Endozoicomonas sp. GU-1: one gene and its partners. The protein of the gene in region 2 interacts with the protein of the main gene of each other region in a pairwise test. Links are inferred from orthologs where the notes say so. Each region holds a gene or a part of one and is shown on either strand. Other genes may lie near its edges.

What was found.
Region 1: the proteins of ssb (region 2) and recO interact in binary tests that used the Escherichia coli proteins (3 or more experiments, as listed by UniProt). The link is inferred for Endozoicomonas sp. GU-1 from one-to-one orthologs.
Region 3: the proteins of ssb (region 2) and O3276_RS22205 interact in binary tests that used the Escherichia coli proteins (3 or more experiments, as listed by UniProt). The link is inferred for Endozoicomonas sp. GU-1 from one-to-one orthologs.

The regions. Positions count from the first base shown.
Region 1 is NZ_CP114771.1:151,708-154,841, reverse strand. Bases 1-2,977 are described here. They hold recO (DNA repair protein RecO), read right to left. Parts: upstream 1,886-2,977; coding sequence 1,115-1,885; downstream 1-1,114. Other genes in these bases: rnc (ribonuclease III), read right to left, coding at 2,869-2,977; era (GTPase Era), read right to left, coding at 1,882-2,853; pdxJ (pyridoxine 5'-phosphate synthase), read right to left, coding at 312-1,061; acpS (holo-ACP synthase), read right to left, coding at 1-311. Also shown: more of rnc, read right to left, coding at 2,978-3,134. UniProt on the Escherichia coli protein: Involved in DNA repair and RecF pathway recombination.
Region 2 is NZ_CP114771.1:2,319,029-2,322,181, forward strand. What follows is about bases 79-3,074. They hold ssb (single-stranded DNA-binding protein), read right to left. Parts: upstream 1,861-3,074; coding sequence 1,297-1,860; downstream 79-1,296. Other genes in these bases: O3276_RS09440 (hypothetical protein), read left to right, coding at 79-649; O3276_RS09445 (5-formyltetrahydrofolate cyclo-ligase), read right to left, coding at 741-1,316; O3276_RS09455 (MFS transporter), read right to left, coding at 2,222-3,074. Outside these bases: more of O3276_RS09440, read left to right, coding at 1-78; more of O3276_RS09455, read right to left, coding at 3,075-3,153. UniProt on the Escherichia coli protein: Plays an important role in DNA replication, recombination and repair. Binds to ssDNA and to an array of partner proteins to recruit them to their sites of action during DNA metabolism. Acts as a sliding platform that migrates on DNA via reptation.
Region 3 is NZ_CP114771.1:5,306,591-5,309,775, forward strand. The notes cover bases 76-3,103. They hold O3276_RS22205 (primosomal protein N'), read right to left. Parts: upstream 2,725-3,103; coding sequence 427-2,724; downstream 76-426. Other genes in these bases: O3276_RS22200 (DUF2059 domain-containing protein), read left to right, coding at 76-430; O3276_RS22210 (ankyrin repeat and SOCS box protein), read right to left, coding at 2,844-3,103. Outside these bases: more of O3276_RS22200, read left to right, coding at 1-75; more of O3276_RS22210, read right to left, coding at 3,104-3,185.

The DNA of each region.
Region 1 (3,134 bases), 2.2 Mb from region 2 along the record:
CGCTTAACCCCTCTTTGCTGCTGCAATTCAAGACCATAATCAGATAAAAACAACTCAGGTGCACCTGAGGCATTATTTCTTACCTCGATGTGCCGGAATGACAGTTTTCCGATTCCTGTACCAAACGCTTTGGCAACAGCCTCTTTCGCCGCAAAGCGCTTGGCCAGCCAGGCCGGTGAGGATGAACGTTGTTGCCATTGTGACAGCTCATGGTCCGTGAGAATTCTTCTGGCAAACGCCTCACCCAGCCGACTGAGTGAGCGCTCAATCCGATCGATACGGACAATATCTGTCCCTATGCCAACAATCACTTAAAACGCAGTCCGTGCAGCTGCCAACATAAGGGCTTTCATCTCACGCACCGCTGGTTTCAATCCCGTAAACAGGGCACGGGCAATGATCGAGTGACCAATATTCAGCTCATTGATACCGGCGATCAACGCAACAGGCTCAACATTCTGATAATTAAGGCCATGGCCGGCATTGACGATCAGTCCCTGTTCCAGACCAAATACCACCGCATTTCTAAGACGGTCAAGCTCATCCTGCATGGCTTCAGCCATCGAAGCTTCAGCGTAAGCGCCGGTATGCAGTTCAATTGCAGGCGCTCCGGCCCTGACAGCAGCTTCAATCTGATCCAGATCAGGATCAATAAACAGCGAGACTTCAATCCCCTGTTTTCCCAGGCGCTCACAGGCGGGAGCCACACTGTCAAACAGGCCTTTCACATCCAGTCCGCCTTCAGTGGTGACTTCTTCCCGCTTCTCCGGAACCAGGCAGACATGTTCGGGTTTGAGCTTTTCCGCAATGCCAACCATTTCATCGGTCACTGCCATCTCCAGATTCATTCTGGTCTGCAGAACGTCACGAATCCGGAATACATCATGGTCCTGAATATGTCGGCGGTCCTCGCGCAGGTGCAATGTGATGCCATCTGCCCCGGCCTCTTCAGCTTCAATTGCCGCCTGAACAGGATCAGGATAACGAATCCCCCTGGCCTGCCGGATGGTTGCAATATGATCAATGTTGACACCCAGCAAAATACGCTGATGAGGAATCATAAATACACCTGTTGTAGAAAATGTAGAAAATGGCGCAGTGAATTGTGCGACCGTTATCGGGGTTTGGAGAGTGCGCCATTTTCTACTAATGGCCTCTCCGGTGGCGTTTGAGGTTTTCTGCTAGTAAACAGCATGCGGCTCTGCATAGGCCTGTCTCCGATAAGCGGTTTCATGGCCTGCCTGGTAAAGCGCTTGAAACCAGGATAGAAATCAGCATTGGTGAAATCTCTGGCCGAAAGTGCTTGCAGCAACTCTGTGGTGTAGCAAAACGCTCGCTCATGGTAGCTGACTTGTCCATGGGTCGGTACCAGCCCATGCTCAGGTTCAAAGCGGTAGACCATGCCTTCTTTTAAAGGCGCGCCGCTGAACACGTCCCAGTCAAGCGGTGGAGCATAGCCGCACAGTTCCAGCAAATCCAGTTCAAAGGAACGGAGCAATGGCTCAAGAGGCACGTTCTGATGAAGATGGGCCAATAGGTCCCGGTATAAATCCGTCACGCCATCCACCAGCTGCCCCGGAATCATTGATCGCATCAACAACTCATTGGCATAGAACCCGCAATAAAGCCGTTCACCGGTCAGAAAGGTAAAGCGGTCAAGCTCCAGGTCAACCAGTGTTTTCAGCTCACTTCGCCCTTTCCAGCGCACCAGTACCTGATGAAAAGGCTGTAACAGCGAAGCCAGCCGGGACTTTGACTGCCGTACTCCCCGAACCACTATGGCCACACGGCCATGACCTGCCACTAAAAACTCAGCAATCACTGAACGCTCTTTATAAGAGCGCCGATGCAGCAACCAGGCTTTATGGAATTCATTACCAATCACAGGTTGTGATCATACCCCAGACTTTTCAGGGCACGCTCATCGTCAGACCAGCCTGCCTTGACCTTAACCCAAAGGTTCAGCATGACTTTTGAGTCGAACATGTGCTCCATATCTTTACGGGCCTCCTGTCCGATTTTTTTCAGTCGTGCTCCCCGGTCACCAATAACGATGGCTTTCTGACCCGCTCTTTCCACAAGAATCAAGGCGCTGATGGTCAACAGTGGACCTTTCGGCCGCAACTCATGCTTGAACTCTTCAATCTCCACCGTCACTTCATAAGGCAGCTCATCACCCAGCTGACGCATGACCTTCTCCCGCACCAGCTCAGCGGCAAGAAAACGGGAACTGCGGTCCGTCAGCTGATCTTCAGGAAAATGATGGACACCTGCCGGAATCAGCCGGGTAATCATTTCATCCAGCTGTTTCAGGTTATGGCCGTGCTGCGCAGAGATGGGCACCACCCCATGAAAATCCATTTTTGCCGACAGAGACTCAAGGTGCGGGATCAATTGCCCCTTATCCGTGATCTTGTCCACTTTATTAATCGCAAGAATAACCGGACAGCGGGCACCCTGTACCTTTTCCAGGACCATCTGATCCTCTTCATTCCAGGTCAGGCGGTCAACCACAAAAACAATGGCATCAATACCCGCCAGGGCACTGCTGGCCGCTTTATTCATATAGCGGTTGATCGCCTTTTTCTGCACCTTGTGCATGCCCGGCGTATCAACATAGACCGTCTGAACCTCCTGCTCCGTCTTGATACCCAGAACCTGATGGCGGGTAGTCTGGGGGCGGCGGGAGGTAATGGAAAGCTTCTGGCCGAGAAGGTGATTCAACAGGGTTGATTTGCCAACATTGGGTCTGCCAACAATGGCGACGTAGCCACAGCGGCTGTGTTCCGAAGCGGGATCGGAAAGGCTGAGTTCATGAGCAGCGGGCTCTTCACGATTTACATCAGATGTCATCTGTTTTCTGCGCTCTTAATGATCAACGCCAAGCAACTTCAATGCATTGCGAGCCGCCTGCTGTTCAGCACCACGACGACTCGACCCTTCCCCCTTCGACGGCTCATCCAGACATTCCAGTTCACAAATCACTGAAAAGTGCTGGTCATGAGCTTCCCCCTGAATATCTGTCACTTGATATTTTGGCAGTGACTGCTGCCGCGCCTGCAGATATTCCTGCAAGCGGGTTTTCGGATCTTTATTCTGCTCATCCGTCGTGGTCAGTTGATCCAGACGAGTGG
Region 2 (3,153 bases):
CCTTGAACTGGCTGCTCATGCGACCATTCTTATAGGTGGCGGAAACTATGCTCCGGAAAGCCCCTTTACAAAAGTATTGTCATACATCCCACAAAAGGTTTATGACTTCGGTGCTACCAACGTTCTTTCCAACCGTGTTGCCCACAACGTCTTCCTGAGCCAGCTATTAAGATTACTGCCCGTTGCCAACGACTATGTCTGTGGCATGATGACACTGACGACCGAGGATGGCTATTATATTGACAGCGTTCTGGTAAATCAGGGATCAATACAGAACGACTCACAGTTTGAGCATATTGGCGACAATCTTTTTGTGCCAAAAAACAGAGGTATCACCAACCTGTTATTAGTTAAGCAGATGACCGGGTGGTCAACGGCAGGAAGCGCATACATCACTGAAAACCCAATTGACTTATTCGTCACTGTTTCTGATGGTCGACAAACGTCTACTATCAATGTCCAGAAAAGCTCATGCACATTGTACAGTTATGGAAAAGCTCAAGCCTCTATCATAAAGGGTGATGATGTATCTTTCTGTCTGACAAATTCTGGAACCGACTCAAAAGTATCAACGATTACTGCGCTAACATCTGCCTACGGTAAGCCAGCTCTTATGCGTATTCCCGGGGAAGCTTGCGAAAGCTATTAGTCCGGTATTCTGAATGATTAATGTTAATCTCTGACATTATCCAAACAGCACCACCCTCTGAGTAAAACAGGGTGGTTTTTACCTGAACAAATTATACCGGATAATAGCGACTGTCCGTTGCAATACCAGACATATCTATATCCCAATGTTCTACAGGGATCGATTCAACTTTCTGACACTCATGGGCCAGACCAATAAGTATTGGCTTTTTCGCAGTCCGGGTAAAAGCAAATGTTCTGTCATAGAAGCCTCCTCCCATACCTAGCCTTCTGCCAGCTTCATCAAAACCGGTTAAAGGTACAAGGACAACATCCAGCTTTTCCGGTGAAATCGGTTCTACCTCCTGCAAGGAAGGCTCAGGGATTCCAAAACGATTCAAAACCAGATGAGTGTTGGGCAGGTATTCAATAAACAGAAGGTTGTTATTCCTCCCAATCACTGGCAGATAACATTGTTTGCCAGAACTCCAGAGAAAATCACGGAGAACGTCCGGATTTATTTCGCCATCACTGGCTATATAAATTGCAATGTGCTGGCTATCTGCAAGCTCAGGCCGGGCACTGAGAATATCACACAACATTACACCAGCGCTGACCTGCTGGTCAGCGCTTAATGCCCGGCGGCGTTCGCGGAGAGAGGTTCTTAACTCAAAACGGGATATCATCATCAAAATCGTCAAAACCACCAGCAGGCTGTGGCTGGGGAGCCGATTGCGGTTGCTGCGACTGCGCTGGTTGATGCTGTTGCTGTTGTTGTGATGGTGATCCGTATTGCTGAGGCTGCTGCGGAGCATAAGACTGCTGCTGTTGCGGTGCCTGCTGCTGGTAGCCACCTCCCATCGGAGCACCCATAGCGCCTTCCTGGCGGCCATCCAGCATCTGCAGCTGGCCGCTGAATCCATCAACCACAATCTCGGTAGTATACCGATCCTGACCGTCCTGACCCTGCCACTTGCGTGTCTGCAGCTTACCTTCGATATAGACTTTTGATCCTTTACGAAGGTACTGTTGAGCGATCTCAGCCAGCTTGCCGAAAATAACCACCCGGTGCCACTCCGTTTTCTCCTGTTGCTGACCGGTATTACGATCTTTCCAGGACTCACTGGTTGCCAGACTCAGGTTGGCAACGGCACTGCCATTGGGAGTAAAACGTACATCCGGATCGTTACCCAGATTACCAATCAGTATTACTTTATTAACGCCTCGAGCCATTTAGCTTCTCCGCCATATTCACTCAAACTCAAATAGCCTCCAAGAACAGAGTCCATTCATTGAAGACACCATGGAGTGACCTTACAGGACCACTCCATATTAAAAATGCTCTATTAAAACAAAGGCCCTGTATCTGGTTACCCGTTTTTATTCTGTATCAACCCGCAGGTTTAATAGCTGAACCACATATATTGCAACTAGGAGGCTGTCCGAGAATAGACTGCCCTACTGCGGTGGCAGCAAATTGGTCTAAAAATTCCGTTTTGTTCGGCAAATAGCCCCGCTATTCACCTCACAAAACGAAATTTTTATCCTCAATTTTCTGCCATCCACGCTACGGGCGCTATTCTCGGTCAGCCTCCTAGCACTGCCCAAACTGCCTTAACTCGGACCAGTTCAGTGCCTGCTTATCAACTTTCAGATAAGCTGTTTTCTCAGCGGCAAGCACAGTCACTTCCTGAACACCGTCAATACCAGCTAGCCGTTCTCCCACCGAACTGACATCACCAAGCTCAGGATTCAGGGCCATTACCATAGTACTCACATAAGGTGGTTGCTTCATAGTAACAGACAACCAGCACCACAGGGCAGTGGGAATTGTACAAAGCATTATGACAGCGGGAACACCGCCATACTCCATGGCAACGCCCCCAAGGCTGCCGCCCAGGGCAGCCCCCATAAACTGACTGGTTGAGTAGCCTCCCATGACAGTACCACGGGTTCCCACTGGCGCGAGTTTGCTGACCAGGGATGGCAGCGTGGCTTCCAGAAAATTAAAACCAAAAAAGAAAATCAATAAGCCCGCCAACAACATCGTGGCACTGTGCATGCCTTGGTAAAACAGCGCAAAAGCCACGAACAGAATGACAATGCTGAAGCTGTAACACTGCTTCAGCAGTCGCTGACGCTCACTGAAAATGATAAGGGGGATCATCATAAAAAATGACAGGCCCAGGACGGCCAGATAAATACCGCCATGAGCAGAGCGGTCAAAATCTTTGCTCAACAGCTCGGGAATAAAAATAAATAAAGCCATCAACACAAAATGGAGGGTAAAAATGCCAATAATGTGCCTCAGCAACTCCGGGTTAGTGAAGACCTGATGCAACACCTGACGATCAACAGAACTGTTTAAGTCCCGCCGTTTAATGACCGGCGTTGGCACCAGCAGGATAATCACCAGCATCGCTGCCACCGCCATCAGGGCATTAGCGATAAAGAGTCCGGACAGCCCCCAGATATCACTGACCACGGGCCCCAGCACCATGGCAATGGCGAAGGCAAGGCCAATGC
Region 3 (3,185 bases), 3.0 Mb from region 2 along the record:
TCTCCGCCTTGAGGCTGAAGCCAGTGATCCTGCCAATCAGGCAAAAATGGAGATGTATATTCGGGAAAAACTGTCGGCGGAGCTGCCCAGAAATAACCGGATAATTTTAATAGAAGAGTTGATGGAAGCACTTGATGCTGTTGAGCTGAGTACCGAGCTGGCTGCCAGTGCTTCAGTGGGAGCCCAGCGAATGCTTCGGGAGGTCATGCCCGCAGGTGCCGAGCAGCCAATGAGACCTGCCCAGGTGTTGAAAGCTCAGGAGAAGCCCTATATCCGGAAAGATATGCCGGAAAGAATGCGAGATATCTTTCTCTACACTTATAAATCCCTGCAGGACAGTGAAATCCGGAGATATCTCGACTTTGCCCGAAAAAGTGCCATGCAGAACTTCCAGCGGGGACAAATTCAGGCCATATCGCGGATGCTCTAGCTCATCTCCTGAGGGTCAATATCTACCGTCCACTTCAGTTGTCTGGGAAGCCGGTGGCTTTCCAGGTAGCTGACAACGCTACTCACCACCGCGTGTAAATGATTTCTGCTTTTTCCCTGGATAAGAAGGTGCCAGCGGTAGCGTCCCTGACGCTTTTCCATGGGGGCTGGAATCGGACCCAGTAACCGAACATTGCTGCCTTCGGCTGCCCGCTCAGCATAGTGCCTCAACGCTGAGAGCAGGGTTTCACTTTCCCCCTGGTTAACCGACTCTGACCGAACCAGGGTTAAATATCCCTGTGGGGGAAGATTCAGGCTTTTTCTTTCCATAAACAGACTGCTGGCAAAACGGCTGTAGTCGTTCATGGACAGAAGCTGGAGCGCAGGGTGTTCGGGATTATAGGTTTGAATAATAACCTGTCCGGGCTTATTCCCCCGTCCTGATCGCCCCGCCACCTGCATAATCAATTGGCCGGTTCTTTCCGGTCCTCTGAAGTCAGAGCTGAATAGCCCGGCATCGGCATTGACGATGGCAACCAGGGTCACATTCGGGAAGTGGTGACCTTTCGCCAGCATCTGTGTGCCCAGCAGTATGCAGGGTCTGCCGGACTGCACTTCCTCCAGCATATCGCTCAACGCCTGTTTTCTGCGAGTGGTGTCCCGGTCGATTCTCAGCACGGGATAACCGGAGAAGTGTTGGCTGAGGGTCTGCTCTGTCCGCTCCGTACCCTGGCCTACAGGTTGAAGCTTTCGGCTCCGGCACGATGGGCACTGCCATGGGATGGCCTGTTGCAGATCGCAATGATGGCAGTGCATATGGGGAGGGTAACGGTGAATGGTCATGTGCGCATCGCAGTGCGGGCAGTCGATAATGGTGCCGCAGTCCTGACAGATCATGGATGGCGCATAGCCACGACGGTTCAGGAAAACCATCACCTGATTGCCTCGTCCAAGATGAGCAGCCATTCTTTGCAGCATTTCTGTGGATAAGCCGTCTTTCAGAACCTGGTGGCGCATATCCAGCAGCTCCATGGCGGGTGGACGCGCATTCCCTGCTCTCTGCTTCAGGTGAAGCTGGGTGTATTTTCCCTGATGCGCATTGTGTAGCGTTTCCAGAGAAGGGGTTGCCGATCCAAGGACGACCGGGCAGTGGCATTGGCTGCCGCGGAATATGGCAAGATCCCTGGCGTTATATCGCAGGCTTTCCTGCTGCTTATAAGAGCCGTCATGTTCCTCATCAACAATAATAAGCCCAAGGTGTGGCATTGGGGTGAAAATGCCTGAACGGGTGGCAATCAATATGCCAGCCGTGCCCCTGGCCGCTTCGAGCCAGCCTTGTAATCGTTCACCATCGCTGAGCCCCGAATGCAGGCAGGCAACCGGTACCTTGAAACGATCACGAAAGCGCCTGACCGTCTGAGGCGTGAGGCCGATTTCCGGAATCAGCACTAATGTCTGCTTACCGTTGGCCAATGCTGCTGAAATAGCCTGCAGGTACACTTCGGTTTTGCCGCTGCCGGTGATGCCTTCCAGAAGATAAGTGCGATAGGATCCCAGGCCATCGGTAATGGCTTCACAGGCAAAGGCCTGCTCTTCGTTCAGCTGAAGGTGAGCAGACTTCAGTGGGTTGGTGGTTTCGGTAAACAGGCGTGGGGAAGGCTCAACATCCCGGGAATGGATTAATCCTTTTTTGACCAGCTCTTTTAGAGTGCTCTTGCTGAAACCGTATTCATGGAGCTCCGTGGCGCTGATGCCGTCAGGATTTTCACCAATCAGGGTCAGGGCGGCCAGCTGCTTTTTTGAGCGCTTCAGCTGGTTTTGTAACTCACTGTCCGGTTCAACCAGGGGGTACCAGAAAGGAATGCTGCCGGTGGATGCCGGTTTTCCCAGGCGCAGGTTTTTCGGCAGAGCCTGATGCAGGGTTTCTCCGATGCTGTGATGGTAATAACGGGCTGCCCACTGGCATAGCTGGATAATATCCTCTGGTACAAGAGCCCCTTCATCCAGCACAGAGATGACTTGTTTCAGCTTATTGGCAGGAATGTCAGTGGCGGATTCGATGGAGAGCACAATCCCCACCATTTGCCGTGGGCCAAAAGGCACGATAACTCGGCTGCCAGGGCGAATGGCCGTGGCAGAATGCGTGTCTGGTGGTAAGTAGTCGAACAATTGCCTTAGAGGCGAAGGGATGGCGACTCTGATAAATTTTCCTGCGATAAGCCTGGCGGAGACGGACTGTTCGGTGGTTGCTTGATCATTTGCTGCGTCAGAATTGTCCGCCGGTTTGCTGCTCATTCAGGTTCCATCGTGGTATTTCTATGGGGGAGATGATACAGGAACTGAAAGCTGGCATGAACAGAAACCGGGGCGGCTGGTTTGAGGTTATCCACCTTGATCTCTTCTGTCTCAGTGTTTCAGGAAGGTGTTGGAAGCAGTGGGTTATAGATAAACTTCTTCAATTGATCGGGCAGTGGCAGTGCTTCAATTGCTGGCCGCACCGGTTGCCCGCGGATGTTCAGATTTTCGATCAATCGGTTGCGGATGCACGTTCGTATGCATAGTTGCAGAGGCGTTGGTTGTTGGCATTGTAACTCGGGTATGTGGTTTTGCAGAAGGTAAGTGATTTCGGTTTGTCCTTTCCTGAATGCCCAGGCCAGGGCTGCTGGTGACTGGTGGAGGTTGGCTCCGTGTGACAGTAAAGTTTTAACGATACTGACATGGCCATTCGAGGAGGCTTGGACCAGGGCTTCAGGAGA